DNA from 2 places in the Stenotrophomonas sp. PUT21 genome. Region 2 is predicted to be linked to the other one. Evidence: riboswitches for the same ligand, from Rfam matches in the RefSeq annotation. Region 2 holds a riboswitch; the other holds the start of a gene.
What was found. Region 2 has a riboswitch for thiamine pyrophosphate ahead of ACTT2I_RS09565 (TonB-dependent receptor). Riboswitches for the same ligand answer to the same signal wherever they lie in the genome.
Positions count from the first base shown of each region.

Region 1 (7,569 bases), 1.1 Mb from region 2:
GGCGGTGATCTGTTCGCGATCGTGTGGGACCCCAGGACGCAGAAGCTGTATGGCTACAACGGCTCGGGGCGCTCGCCGAAGTCGCTGACCCTGGCCGAGTTCCAGCGCCGCGGCCTGAAGGAGATCCCCGCCACGGGCCCGCTGCCGGTCTCGGTGCCCGGTGCGGTGGACGGCTGGTTCGCCCTGCACGAGCGCTTCGGCCGCAAGCCGATGGCCGACAACCTCGCCCCGGCGATCCGCTACGCCCGCGAAGGCCACCCGGTCGCCGAGGTCATCGCCTACTACTGGGACCGCTCGGTGCCGCGGCTGTCCAAGTACCCCGGCTTCACCGAGCAGTTCACCATCGACGGCCATGCCCCGCGCAAGGGCGAGATGTGGAAGAACCCGAACCTGGCGCACACCCTGGAGCAGATCGCCCAGGGCGGTCGCGATGCCTTCTACAAGGGCGATATCGCCCGCACCATCGGCACGTATTTCAAGGCCAACGGCGGCTACCTGAGCTATGACGACATGGCCAGCCATCACGGCGAGTGGGTCGAGCCGGTCAGCAGCAACTACCGTGGCTATGACGTATGGGAACTGCCGCCGAACAGCCAGGGCATCGCCGCGCTGCAGATCCTCAACGTGCTGGAAGGCTACGACTTCTCCAAAATCCCCTTCGGCTCGCCCGAACACGTGCACCTGTTCGTGGAGGCCAAGAAGCTGGCCTTCGCCGACCGCGCGCGCTTCTACACCGACCCGGCGTTCCATCCGGCCCCGGTCGACAGACTGATTTCCAAGGGCTACGCCGCCGAACGCCGCACGCTGATTTCGATGGACAAGGCGTTGAGTGAAGTACAGCCGGGTACGCCCAGGCAGTTGCAGGAAGGCGACACGATCTACATGACCGTGGCCGATGCCGACGGCATGATGGTCTCGCTGATCCAGTCCAATTACCGCGGCATGGGCAGCGGCATGGCGCCTCCGGGCCTGGGCTTCATTCTGCAGGACCGTGGCGAAATGTTCGTGCTGCGCAAGGATCACCCGAACGGTTATGCGCCGGGCAAGCGTCCGTTCCAGACCATCATTCCGGGTTTCGTCACCAAGGACGGCAAGCCGTGGATGAGCTTCGGGGTGATGGGCGGTGCGATGCAGCCGCAGGGCCATGCGCAGATCGTGATGAACATGGTCGACTTCGGGATGAATCTGCAGGAAGCCGGCGATGCGCCACGCATCCAGCATGAGGGCTCGACCGAGCCGACCGGGCAGGCGACGGTGATGCGCGATGGCGGCGAGGTGAATCTGGAAACGGGCTTCCCCTACGAGACGGTGCGTGCGCTGATGCGCAAGGGCCACCGTGTTGTGTTTGCGGATGGCCCGTACGGTGGGTATCAGGCGATCCTGCGTGATCCGGAGACCGGGGTGTACTACGGGGCGTCGGAAAGCCGCAAGGATGGGCAGGCGGCGGGGTACTGATTCTCTCGTGCTCCGTAGTGCCGACCGTTGGTCGGCAGAAGCGCAGGGCAGTGCGTAAAGCAGGGCGCAAAGCAGTGCGTAAAGCAGGGCGTAAAGCAGGAGGCTTTGGGGCTGCGGGTAGTGGGCCGGCCTGGGTGGGTTCGCGGGACACGCCGTGAATCCGTCCATGGAGGCTCATGTCGCCGCATCCATGCGGCTCATGGTCCCGCCAACCCACCCGTCCCGGCCCGCCCACCGATAGCCCGGGAAGCGTGCCGCTCTAAGCGACCAACCCGACCACCTAAGGCGCTCGAGCCGCCTCATCGCGCGTCTCTTCCTGCGCCGCGATCTCCCGCTCGATCCACTCGTCCATCAACCGCCGCGCACGCTGCGCACGGCGCCGCTGCAGCGCGTGCTCCATGTCCAGCACCCGGTACAACGACCACATCACCGCCAGCATCAACAACGCGAACGGCAATGCCGCGATCGTGATCATCCCCTGCAGCGCATTGAGGCCACCGGCCAACAACAGCACGCCTGCGATCAGCGCAATCGCCACACCCCACACCATCCGGCGCGCCAACGGCGGATCACCGGCTTCCTCGGTCGACATCGTCGCCAGCACCAGTACCGCCGAATCGGCGGAGGTCACGAAGAAGATCATCAACAGCACCAGCGCGATCACCGATAGCACCGTCGGCATCGGCAGGCTGTCGAACATCGTGAACAACACCGTCTCGTAGCCATTGCCCAGTGCCTGCGCCAGATCCACGTGACCGAAGATCTGCGACCACAGGGCCGTCCCGCCGAACACCGAGAACCACAGGAAGCCGAGCACGCTCGGCGCGATCACCACGCCCAGCACGAACTCACGGATGCTGCGCCCGCGCGATACGCGTGCGATGAACGAGCCAACGAAGGGGGCCCACGCGATCCACCAGGCCCAGTAGAAGATCGTCCAGTCCGCCACCCACGTGCTGCCCGAGAACGGCGACATGCGCAGGCTCATGGTGACCAGCGAATTGAGATACGAGCCGATCGTCGTGGTGAAGGTATCGAAGATGAAGCCGGTCGGCCCCAGTACCAGGATCAGCGCCAGCAGCAGCGCCGCCAGGCCGAGATTGAAGTTGGACAACCACTTGATGCCGCGGTGCACGCCGCTGGTGGTGGAGGCCATGTACAGCACGAACGCTACCGCGATGATGGTCAGCTGCACCGGCACAGTGGCCTGGATGCCGAACACGCGCTCAAGGCCGGCCGCGATCTGGATCGTGCCGAAACCCAGCGTCGTTGCCACGCCGATCGCCGTGGCGACCACGGCTGCGACGTTGACCACGGTGCCCATCCAGCCGCGATGATGCGCGCCGATGATCGGCTGCAGCAGATCGCTGATCAGCCCACGGCCGTTGCGGTTGAACTGGAACCACGCCATTGCCAGGCCGATCAGGGCATAGATCGCCCACGGGTGCAGACCCCAATGGAAGAAGGCATAGCGCATCGAGGCGCGCGCCGCCTCCATGCTCTGCGGCGCCAGTCCCTCGGGAGGCTTCACGAAGTGCGAGATCGGCTCGGCCGCGCCCCAGAACACCAGGCCGATGCCCATGCCGGCGGCGAACAGCATCGACATCCAGCTGGCGTTGGAGAAGTCGGGTTCGGCATCTTCGCCGCCGATGCGCAGCGAACCGAAGCGGCCGAAGGCCAGGTACATCAGGAAGGACAGGGTGATGAACACCACCAGCAGGTACAGCCAGCCGGTACTGCGGATGATGGTGGACAGGCCGCTCTGGACGACCTCGTTGAAGGGGCCCGGCGCGAGGCCGGCGATCAGCACCAGCAGTGCGACCAATGCAATGGAAATGCGGAACACCATGCAGGCGTGTCTCCGATCAGTAGGGGCGAGCCGAGGCTTGCAATCTCCAGCGGCACAGCGGCAACGACTGGGGCGGATCAAGCCGGTCGAGGCCGGTCAGTACGGACGTCAATGGCGTCGAGCAGAGCGTGGCGTACGCGCGATCGGGACGTCACTCCCTGATCGCACCGCATACCGCGCTGCAGCATGGTAGTGCATCGGGTGTCGGCGCTTTGTTCACACCCAAGGCCAAACACGTCAGCCCGTCTGCCGCCAGCGCGCCGACGGTCGTCGCTTTGTGCTCTAATTCGCCCCGAAGCGGGGGTACCGCGGCCCAGTGGCCAAGGTTGAGACAGTCCCTTCGAACCTGATCCGGTTGATACCGGCGTAGGGAAGCTTCGCATCTGCAGATGCATCGCGCCGTAGGGCCACCGCGCCCGGAGACCGCCCGCGATCCGTCCGTCGAGCGCCGCCGTTTCGTCCCTCCCATGCGACTCCCTCGCATAGAACCGCACATTCCTGTGCGGGGATTGAACCTAGGACGATGCCTCGATGAACGCCCAGCTCTCCGCCCTGCAGCAACAGGCCCAACACCTCTCCGACTCCGTCACCCGGCCGATTCCCGGCTCGCACAAGATCCACGTGCAGGGTTCGCGCAGCGACCTGCGGGTGCCGATGCGCGAGATCACGCTGACCCGCACGCCCACCCTGTTCGGCGGCGAAGAGAATGCGCCGGTCACGGTGTACGACACCTCCGGCCCCTATACCGATCCGGCTGTCGCTATCGACCTGTCGGCCGGTCTGCCCGCGCTGCGCGCTGCCTGGGTGGCCGAGCGTGGGGATACCGACGTGCTGGATGGCCTGAGCTCCGCCTTCGGCCGCTCGCGTGAGACCGACGCACGTCTGGACGCCGTGCGGTTCCCCTCGCGGTTGCAGCCACGGCGGGCAAAGGCGGGTGCCAACGTCACCCAGATGCACTACGCGCGCCGCGGCATCATCACCCCGGAAATGGAGTTCGTGGCGATCCGCGAGAACCAGCGCCTCGAGGCGGTCCGGGACGCTACGCTGCTCAAGCAGCATCCGGGGGAATCCTTCGGGGCTTCGATCCCCAGGATCATCACCCCCGAGTTCGTCCGCGACGAGATCGCCCGCGGCCGCGCCGTGTTGCCCAACAACATCAACCACCCGGAAAGCGAGCCGATGATCATCGGTCGCAACTTCCTCACCAAGATCAACGCCAACATCGGCAACAGCGCCGTTTCCTCGGGGATTGCCGAGGAAGTGGAGAAACTGGTCTGGGCGATACGCTGGGGCGGTGACACCGTGATGGACCTGTCCACGGGCAAGCACATCCATGAAACCCGCGAATGGATCCTGCGCAATTCGCCGGTGGCGATCGGCACCGTGCCGATCTATCAGGCGCTGGAAAAGGTCGATGGCCGCGCCGAGGAACTGAACTGGGAAATTTTCCGCGACACCCTGATCGAGCAGGCCGAGCAGGGCGTGGATTACTTCACCATCCACGCCGGCGTGCTGCTGCGCTACGTGCCGCTGACCGCCAAGCGCGTGACCGGCATCGTCTCGCGCGGCGGCTCGATCATGGCCAAGTGGTGCCTGGCACACCACAAGGAGAACTTCCTCTACACGCACTTCGAGGACATCTGCGAGATCATGAAGGCCTACGACGTGACGTTCTCACTGGGCGACGGCCTGCGCCCGGGCTGCATCGCCGATGCCAACGATGCCGCGCAGTTCGGCGAGCTGGAAACACTGGGCGAATTGACGAAGATCGCCTGGAAGCATGATGTGCAGACCATGATCGAAGGCCCCGGCCACGTGCCGATGCAGCTGATCAAGGAAAACATGGACAAGCAGCTGCGCGAGTGCGGTGAGGCGCCGTTCTATACGCTGGGCCCGCTCACCACCGATATCGCCCCCGGTTACGACCACATCACCAGTGCGATCGGTGCGGCCATGATCGGCTGGTACGGCACCGCGATGCTCTGCTATGTCACCCCCAAGGAACACCTCGGCCTGCCCAACCGCCAGGACGTGCGCGACGGCATCATGGCCTACCGCATCGCCGCGCACGCCTCGGATCTGGCCAAGGGCCATCCTGGCGCGCAGGTGCGCGACAACGCGCTGAGCAAGGCGCGCTTCGAATTCCGCTGGGAAGACCAGTTCCATCTCGGGCTGGATCCGGAGAAGGCCAAGGAATTCCACGATGAAACGCTGCCCAAGGACGCGCACAAGCTGGCCCACTTCTGTTCGATGTGCGGGCCGCACTTCTGCTCGATGAAGATCACCCAGGACGTGCGTGACTATGCGGCGGGGCAGGGCCTGGAGGAGCAGAAAGCGTTGGAGGCCGGCATGGCCGAGAAGGCCGCGCAGTTCCGCGATCTCGGCGCCGAGGTATATCGCCAGGAGTGAGGCACCGGCCGGGGCGGCATGCGCCGCCCCGGTCATCATCCAGGCCCCGCATGATTCCGGCTAAGCTCGGCGCGACCAGACAGGGCGGGGACGACGATGGCGATAGCACGCAGCACCAAATGGCTGGCGATTGCGCGCCGGCATCCTTCTGCCTGGCTGCTGGCGGTGCAGTTGCTCGGCGTGCTGCTGTACCCGGCGATGGACGAGGCCGGTGCCAGCCGCGCGCTGTTCGGTGCGTTCGGCATCGCCGTGCTCGGCCTGGCGCTGTGGGTGGTGAGGCGCAGCCCGCTCGGGATGTGGGTGGCGCTGGTGCTGGCGATTCCCTCCGTGGTGTTCTCCATTTCAGGCGCCCTGTTGGAACGCCCGGCGCTGGTCACGACCGCGCAGCTGCTCGAGTGCCTGCTGTACTTCTATACCGCCGGCAGCCTGATCGCCTACATGCTGCAGGACCACAAGGTCACCCGCGACGAACTGTTCGCCGCAGGTGCCACCTTCACGCTGTTGGCCTGGGCGTTCGCCTTCGCCTTCGCGGTCTGCCAGCAGTGGTACCCGGGCAGTTTTGTGGCCACCAGTGAGAGTGAACTGCGCACGTGGATGGAGCTGCTTTATCTGAGCTTCAGCTTGCTGTCCGGGGTCGGGTTGAGCGATGTCGTACCGATCCACTCGCAGGCACGCGCGCTGGTGATGCTCGAGCAGTTCGCCGGTGTCATGTATGTCGCGCTCGTCGTCTCGCGCTTGGTCGGTCTCACCATGATCCGCCGCATACAAAGCTGAATCGCGCATAAAAAGTTCGCGCCCGGAGGCGCGAATGCTGAATCTATTTATGTGAATTCGTCGGCGAGAGAGAGCCTGTTGTTGGCCACACGCACAGGTGCGGTTAACCCACATAGGCTAGTATTCGCGCGCTTCAGTGTTTTTGCGCTTTGCGCTGATGCCTTGTGCGGAATCTGGCGGTTCGTTCGGTCGTTGTCGATTGTGATGAATGCTGCGTTCCAGTAGTCCTGCATTCACTCGTGTCACCGGAATGATCATCAACGACAGTGAGCGACCGTCAGCCGATGTAGTTCGAATCGGCGATTGCACCGTCATTCTTTCCTCGCGGGAAGTGATGGTGGTGGGCGTGCGTCGCCCGCGTCGGCTGACGCCGAAGGCGTTGGGCGTACTGAAGGCCTTGATGCGCTCGCCGGGCGCAGTGGTGACCCGCGACGAACTGTTCGCCGAGGTGTGGCCCGATACGTTGCCTACCAACGATGTGCTGACCCAGGCCGTCACCCAGCTGCGCAAGGCCTTCGCGACCGACGAAGAGGCCGGCACCGCGTATATCGAAACCATTGCCAAGACCGGCTACCGCCTGCTGGTGCCGGTGAGTGCGGTCGAGGAAGTGCGGGGTCTGGAGGCGATGGAGGGCGTGGACGCCAATGTGCCGGGCGCTGCCGAGGTGCTGCCTCCTGGGGCGCCGCCGTCGCGCAAACGCGGTGACAGCCCGCTGCGCAGGCAGTGGCGGCGTACCCGCCGCTACATCCTGCTCGCCATCGGCGTGGCGATGCTGGTCGCCCTGCTGGTCATGGCCGCCTTGCTGGTCCAGCGTGAACCGCCTGCCTCGGCGCTGGATGCGGCGGTTGAAGATGGCACCCGCGTGATCGGCAGTCCGCAGCGGCCGTACCGGCTCATCACCGCCACCGCGGGCTTTGAAACCTATCCGACGCTGTCGCCGGATGGTTCGCAGGTTGCCTACGAGGCCGATATGCCTTCACGCAAGGGCAGCGTCATCAAGGTGCAGACCTCCGGCAATGCGCCGGCCCGCATCCTGATGGATACACCGGCCACGTACTCGGACCGGTTCCCGAACTGGTCGC
Region 1 is NZ_CP197645.1:3,170,300-3,177,868, reverse strand. It holds gene ggt (gamma-glutamyltransferase) at 1-1,455, shown strand, start outside; gene ACTT2I_RS14455 (BCCT family transporter) at 1,736-3,304, opposite strand; TPP riboswitch at 3,594-3,695, shown strand; gene thiC (phosphomethylpyrimidine synthase ThiC) at 3,836-5,713, shown strand; gene ACTT2I_RS14445 (ion channel) at 5,810-6,487, shown strand; gene ACTT2I_RS14440 (winged helix-turn-helix domain-containing protein) at 6,738-7,569, shown strand, end outside.
Region 1: linked by a shared signal. The riboswitch ahead of thiC (phosphomethylpyrimidine synthase ThiC) and the one ahead of ACTT2I_RS09565 (TonB-dependent receptor) in region 2 are both predicted to bind thiamine pyrophosphate.

Region 2 (7,569 bases):
CACATCACCCTGCACGAGCGTTTCATCCTCACCGTGGGCCTGCGCTGGGACAACACCGACAACTACGACGACAACCTCAGCCCGCGTGTCTACGGTGTCTGGCACCCGTCCGATGCCTGGACCGTTCGCGGCGGTGTCTCGCAGGGCTTCCGCGCACCGACGCTGAAGCAGGGCACTGCCGGCGCGGCCACCCAGTCCGGCGGCCGTGGCTGCACCGCCCTCACCGTGGAAGGCTGGAACAGCCGCTCGGTCAGCGCCGATGGCACCACCGGCTGCTACATGGCGGGCAATCCGAACCTGGAGCCGGAAACCAGCACCAACTATGAGATCGGTGTCGGCTTCGACAAGAACGGCTGGCTGGCGTCGGCCACCTACTTCCTGACCGACTTCGACGACAAGATCCAGCAGGTTCCCCTGCGCGATATCCCGGGGCAGACCAGCAGCTTCGTCAACGGCTTCTGGTGGACCGTGGCGGAGAACATCGAAAAGGCCCGTACGCGCGGCGTGGAAGCCAGCGTCACCGTGCCGCTGCATGAGCGGCTGACCTGGACCACCAACGCCACGCGCATGCTGGAATCGAAGAACCGCACCACCGGTGCCAGCCTGCTGGTCGTGCCCAAGCTCACCGCCAACACCTCGTTGGACTGGCAGGTGACCGACGCCTGGTCGCTCAACCTGAGCGCGCAGCACATCGGCGAGCAGCTGGTGTCCTCCACCAGCGCCACGTTCGCCAAGGCGTACACGACCTGGGATCTGGTCACCGGCTACGACGTCAATGAACACCTGACCGTGCGTGCCGGCGTACTGAATCTCGGCGACGTCTCCACCATCGAAGAAGGCAACAACTACGACGGCGGCGCACGTACGTTCTTCGTGGGTGCCACGGCGCGGTTCTGACCGCGCCGGGTCGAATGCAGACCTGAGGTGACGCAGGGCGGCGCGGACTTATCCGTGCCGCCCTGCTGCGTTGTGGAGCACGGCCTCGTTGCGCGCTGCCGTCCACGCGCGCAGCCCCATCACCGCCAGCCCGACGAAGACCAGATACAGCACCGCGGTCACGTGCAGGGATTTGACCAGGTACATGCCCACATACACGACATCGACCAGGATCCACAGCCACCATGCCGCCGTATGCCGGCGCGCCTGCCACCACTGGGCGACCAGGCTCAGCGCGGCCAGCATCGCATCCAGCCACGGCAGCGCGGCGTTGGTGTAGACATGCATCGCGGCGCCAAGAGCGAGGCCGAACACCACGCCGATGCCCAGATCACGCCACAGGGCGACCCGCGCCAACGGCATGATCGCGACCCGGCCATCGTCCTGGACTTGGCCGCGCCAGTGCACCCAGCCGTAGACCAGGAAGCCACCGAACACGATCTGCAGCAGCGTGTCCGAGTACAGGCGCGCCTCGACGAACACCAGCGCATAAAGCGCCACCGAGATCAGCCCGACCGGCCAGGCAAGGGTCACCCGGCGCGTCATCAGCCACACACCGAGCATGCTGACGATGGCGGCCGACCATTCCAGGATGGCCGGGTTCATAGCGCGAACGTGACCGACAGCCGGGCCTGGCGCGGCGCGCCCGGGAACAGGTAGTAGTCGCCCGAGCTGCTGCCGGTGTCACGCCAGTAGAAACGGTTGAACAGGTTGTCCACCGAGAGGTTCCAGGTCACCGGATGCTCACCCACGCGGTGTTTGAAGCGCAGCCCGGCGTCGAACACGCTGTAGGCCGGTGCGCTGACGCGGCCGTCGGCGGTGGCCACGTTGGAGGAGGCATAGCGCCAGCCGCCGGTCAGCCCCAGGCCGGTCACGAACGGCAGCTGGTACTCCGCATGCACGGTCGCCCGCGTCTTCGGCACGTTGATCAGCTGGTGCCCCTCGTAATCCGGCGTGCCCGCATCGCGCGCGCGGGCCCGCAGGACGCTCGCACTGGCGGTGAGCGACAGGCGCGCGGTCAGCTGCCCCTGTGCGGTGAGTTCCAGCCCGGTGTGGGTCTGCTGCCCTTCTTCGACGAAGGTGTAGCCCGCGTCGCTGTCGTCCGGCCTGGCGTACTGGAACGGCTGCGCGGTGCGGAACAGCGCCGCACCCAGCGTCAGCGCATCGCTGGGCACGTACTTGATGCCCACTTCGGTCTGGCGCGACAGCACGGACGGCAGGAACGCGCCGTCATTGGAGGTCCAGAACGGCGCCTCCTGGCCGAGCGAGATGCCCCGCACGTAGCTGACGTACGCATTGACCTCATCGGTCGCCTTCCAGACCAGCGCGGTCTGCGGCAGGAACCGCGACAGGCGGCTGTGCCGCTCGGGGTTGCCGCGCTTGTCGTAGGCGCGCTCGTCCAGGCGCACGAAGCGGCCGCCGGCCAGCCACTGCCAATCGCCGAAGCTCATCCGGTCCAGGGCGAACACCGCGGTCTGCGCGCTGTCCAGGCGCCGCGCGGAGGGGCCCGGCATCAGCGGCGACGGCTCGAACTGCGGCACCTGTGCATCATGGATGTTGGCGGTGCCCACGTACTCGTTGACGTTGCGGCGCTTGTCCACGGTGCGTTCGAACCGGTCCGCACCCACGCTCAGCGCGTGGCCGACGCTGCCAGTGGTGAAACTGCCGCGCAGCTCGGCACGGAATTCCAGGTTGCGGCGCGTATCGTCCGGGCTGCGGTAATCGTAGATGTCGTAGTCGCCGTTCGGCGCGAAGTAGTTGCCCGGCACGCTGCCGTCCGCACAGCCGGCAGCGTAATAGCAGCCGTAGGCGAAGGCGACGTTGTCGTCGATCACCGAGCGGCTGTAGCTGGCAGACACGCGCGACTGCCAGTTCGGACTGAAATCGAAGGTATGCAGCGCGGTCAGGTTGGTGCTGTCGATGCCGACCGGCCGCTGCCAGGCCTGGTAGCCGAGCAGGTGCTTGCGGTCCACGCCGCGCGGCAGCCCGGTGGCGCCCAGCAGCTGATAGCCCGAGGCCGAGCGCTGCGCGCTGGTCTGGTAGTTGGCGTCCACTTCGAGCTTGCCACGCTCGCCGATCAGCCAATCGGTGGCCAGCGAGTAGAAGTTGCGGCGGCCATCGGCATGGTCGATGTAGGAATCGCTGTCTTCCCAGGCCGCATTGAAGCGCACCCCGAAACGGGGCGACAGCCAATGGCCGAGATCCACCGCGGTGTAGCGCGAGCCTTCCGAATCCGTGCCGAGGGTGACGTTGCGGACCTCGGCCGGGCGCTTGCCCACGTAGTTGATGATCCCACCCGGGGCCATGACGCCAGCGGCGAGGCCGGCCTCGCCCTTGAGGATCTCCACCGCCTGGATGTTCTCCAGCGCCAGGCGCTGTTCGCCGGTGATGGCCAGCCCGTTGAAGCGGTAGCCGGTGCCGGTGTCCAGCGGGAAGCCGCGGATCGCGATGTTCTGGTAGTAGCCGACCGGCGCGTAGCTGTCGCCCAGCGAGGCATCGTTGCTGGCCAGCTCGGACAGCGTGCGCACCTGGCGGCTGTCCAGCAGATCGCGATCGAGCACGTTCACCGAGGCCGGCGTGCTCTTCCAGTCACCGGCACCGAAGCTGCCGGTCTGCGTGGATGCAGCTGCCGGCTGATGCGCCTGCACGCGCACGGCGGCCAGTTCCGTCGGCGAGCGCTCGGGCGCCTCGGCGAGTTCATTGGCATGAAGGGGCAGCGCGGCGCACAGGGCGGCGGACAACAACGTAGGGCGGAAGCAGCGGTTCATTCGATTCGTCATCAGCTGGGGGAGACGAAGCGAAGGCGCGCACGCGCACCGACCCATCACGGCGGTATGCCTGCTGCTCAAAGCTCCCTACGCCGGTGCAAACCGGATCAGGTTCCAAGGGACTCTCTCAGCCTAGTTTCGCCAGGCACCCCCGCTTCTGTGACTATTTCACTACAAACCGTACGGATTTGCGAGCCTGCCCTCAGGCGGCCGCGTGCAGCGCCTTCAGCAGGCCCTGCCCCGCCGCGGTGCTGAACCAGTCAGCATGCCCCAGCAGGAAGGTGTGGTAGGCCACGTCGGCATTGGCAGGCGAGCGTGTCACACCCTCGAAGTACTCCACTTCCGACAGCGCGAAATCGAGCTGCACGATGGGCAGCAGATCGGCCAGCAGATGGACGCGCTCGGCCGATAGCGGCACGATCTCGCGGTAGCCGGCCAGCAGCGCCAGCGCGATATCCGCGCGCACCGCCTCCGCGCCGCGCTCCAGCGCCAGCCAGGCGATGGCGTTGCGTTCGATCGCGGTCGCAAGATCGAACAGGGCGCTGGTCGGTGAGGCCAGCCCGAGATCCAGCACGGTGTCGACCACGGTGGCAGTGCCCTGCTGGCGCCAGAGCAGATTGGAGACATGCCAGTCGTTGTGCGCCCACAGGCGCGGTTCGGCCTGCAGGCGCACGGCCAGTCCGGCATGCCATGGCAGCACCGCCCGCCGCAGATCGCCCTGCCAGTCCTGCCGTTCAAGATAGGCTGCCAAGCCCGGGCGATCCGCGAGATCGGCCTGGATGGCGGCGACCGGATCGGCGGCACGCAGCAGGTCATCGCGCGCGACCAGCAGATGGGTGCTGCGCTGGGGGGCGTCGTAACGCGCCGATGCCAGATGCAGTGTCGCCAGCATCCGCCCGGCTTCGCGCGCCTGCGCGTTATCGGTCAGCAGCGTCCAGGACGGTGCGTCGCGATACAGATCCTGACCACGGCCCACGCTGTGCAGCTCGTAGGTCCAGCCCTCGTGCTCGACCGCCGTGGCGCCATCGCGGTCATCCAGCACGTCGACCACGGGCACGCCGTGATCGGCCAGGTGCCGGATGAAGCGATGTTCCTCGGCCAAGGTGGCCGCCGTCCGGACACTGCCGTGGTGGCGTTTGACGAACACCCGCTCTCCGCCACTTTCAACGATGGCCGCGGCGGACAGTGGCCGCGGGCTGTGCCACAGCAGCCGGCAGGCGCCGGCCAGCGGCGCGAAGCGCTCGCCGAGCCAGGTGATCTCGCGGTCGCTGATGGCGGGCCAGTCGGCGGCCACCTCATCGTTGTTGAGGCCTTGGACGCGGTGGGTGCTGTTGCTCATGGGATGAAGGGATCGATGACGGCGAAAAGGCACGCTGTCACCAGACAGTGGGCGCGGCGAGGATACCAAGCCTCGCCCTGCCAAGGGGAACAGATGCGTCCCGTCAGGGAGTGCCGTTGCCTTGCTTCGCAGCGGCAGACTTGGCCGGCAGCAGCCGCGGCTGCTCCGCATACCAGTCACGGGCACCGGCGAGGTGCCACTTGCGCTGCTCGCCCTGCAGCTCGATGCCGGCGCCCAGCACGCCCCAGCGCAGGTAGAGATCGCCCCGGCGCTTGCCATGGCTCAAGTCCAGCCTTGCCTGCAGGGACAACCGCTCGTTCTCGGCCTGCAGGTCCTCCACGATCAGCTCGCCGCTGCGCCAGCGCAGCTGCCCACTGGCCTGTACCTCGCCGGAGTCGAGCATCCCGAGCACCCAGCGCGGGTACTCGCTGCGTTGCGCGAACACGCCAAGCAACGGCCCGGCATCGCGCAGGCGCAGGTCGGCCAGCCCATCCACCTGGAATGGCGCCGCCGCATCGATGTGACCACTGCGGATCGCCACCTTGCCCCACCAGCGTCCGTCACTCCTTTCATCGCCGACGTGGATATTGCGCAGCTCCACCGTGGTGCCGCCGAGATCGAACTGGCGGCTGTCGAAATCCGCACGCTGCAGGCGCGCCTGCAGCTGCGCATCGCCGCGCATCGCAATGCCTGCCACGCTCAAGCGGGCGCCGCTGCCACGCAGATCGGCGCTGCCCTTGCCCACCCGGCCGGAGGCATCCAGCGAGACATCTCCACTGAGCAGGCCGGTACCGCCAAGCAGGCGCACGTTGTCGTTGCCGAGGTAGCGGTTGTAGGCGGTCAGGTCCGGCACCCGCGCATCGGTGAAGCGCAGCTGGGCGCGCATGCCGTCACTCAACTGCTTCAGGCGCGCATCACCACGCAGGCTCAGCGCCAGTTGCCGCCCATCGAACAACACCGCCTTGGGTGCGTTGGTCGGCGCGGCCTGGAAGCGGGGAATCTGCACCTTCAGTTCCGCCTGCGCGGGTGTTCCTTCGACAATCCGGCCCTGTGCGTGGGCATCGCCACGCATCCGAACCCCTGCGACCTCCGCCACGGCCGCCACCTGCGGGATGTCCACGGTACTACCGGGTGCGAGTTCGCCGTCGGCGATGATGACGTCTGCCTTAAGCAGGCCACCCCCATCAAGATGGAACCAAGGCTTTTTCACGAACAGATCGCTGATCCAGTTCAGCGACTGGAACTGCCATGCGCCCTGGACGTTGCCGGACAAGCGCGGCAGCAGCTCGGCCGGCGCCTGGAACGGAATCTTCCGGCCGGTAATGCGGAGATCGGCATCGAGTTCACTGCCCGTCTCCGGATCGCGCGGCAGCCGCGCCTGCACGCGCATGTCCTGCGCTACGTCCAGCTGCAGCGACAGCAGGCCGCGGTCGTCGGCATGCACGCCGGCATGCAGCGGCAAGCGCCAGACCAGCCGGCTGCCCGGTCGCAGCGCGCCCTCCTCCAGCGTCACATCCGCAGTGAGGCGGGCGTTGGACACCGCACTGCCGACCTTCACGTGCGGGCCGCCGGTATCGATGCGCAACCCCTGACTGCGGGCGTCGATCTGCAGCTGCGCCCAGGTAATGCCCAGTTTCTGCAGCCCCGGCGCGTCGTCACGATAGTGCCGCGGGAAATGGAAGCGCGCAGCGATATGCGCATCGTCGAGCACATTGACGCCGCCAAAACTGACCTGCGCGTCATCGAAGCCTGCCGTGGAATCGAACAGCTCCGACGGCCCGCCTTTGAGCTGTTTGAGGAAGCCGACCGTGCCGTGGCCCTGCCCCACGATCAGCAGCTTGCCGAAGCGCCCACTGCGGATCGTGTCGCTGTGGATCGCATCGAAGCGCAGGGTCCAACCCCGGTCGCCGCGCGGCGGCGGCGGAATGGCGTTCTCGACCCGCTCCACCTCCGCTTCCACCCCGGTCGCGTCGATACGCGGGATGCGCACTTCCTTGCGCAACAACGCCGGCAGGTCGATCCATGCACTGGCCCGATCGGCACGGAACACATACTGAGTCCGATTGGCCTGGCCGCGCATGCGGATGTTCCAGACCACCGCCTGGCCGGGCATCAAGGTCACCGCCGGGCCGGTCTGCATCGTGAATTTTTCAGGTTTGCGGTTGGTCACCGCATCGAACAGCGGCGTATTGAGGAATACGTTGCCCGCCAGCAGGTACAGCGCATACAGCGCCAGCAGCGAGAGCAACGCCACGCGCCACGGCCGGGGCCAGCGCCGGACGCGCTCGGGAATCAGGGGCATGTGGATCCGCAACAGGAAGCAGGATGACGACCCACTATCGGCAACGCGCAGCCGTCACCGCGTGAAGGCCCCGCGCCGGAAGGCCTCTCATGGCCCACCCACGGCTCAGGAACGTCGTGCTGCCTGCTGCGCCTGGAAGAACGCCACCGTCGGGGCCAGGCCCAGGTGCGAAAGCTGGGTCGCAGCGCCCTCGGCCGAGCCCTGTGCAGCCTCGATGACGCGCT
Region 2 is NZ_CP197645.1:2,073,541-2,081,109, forward strand. It holds gene ACTT2I_RS09555 (TonB-dependent receptor domain-containing protein) at 1-897, shown strand, start outside; gene pnuC (nicotinamide riboside transporter PnuC) at 946-1,542, opposite strand; gene ACTT2I_RS09565 (TonB-dependent receptor) at 1,539-3,704, opposite strand; TPP riboswitch at 3,772-3,867, opposite strand; gene ACTT2I_RS09570 (phosphotransferase enzyme family protein) at 3,907-5,043, opposite strand; gene ACTT2I_RS09575 (hypothetical protein) at 5,147-7,345, opposite strand; gene ACTT2I_RS09580 (FAD-dependent oxidoreductase) at 7,451-7,569, opposite strand, start outside.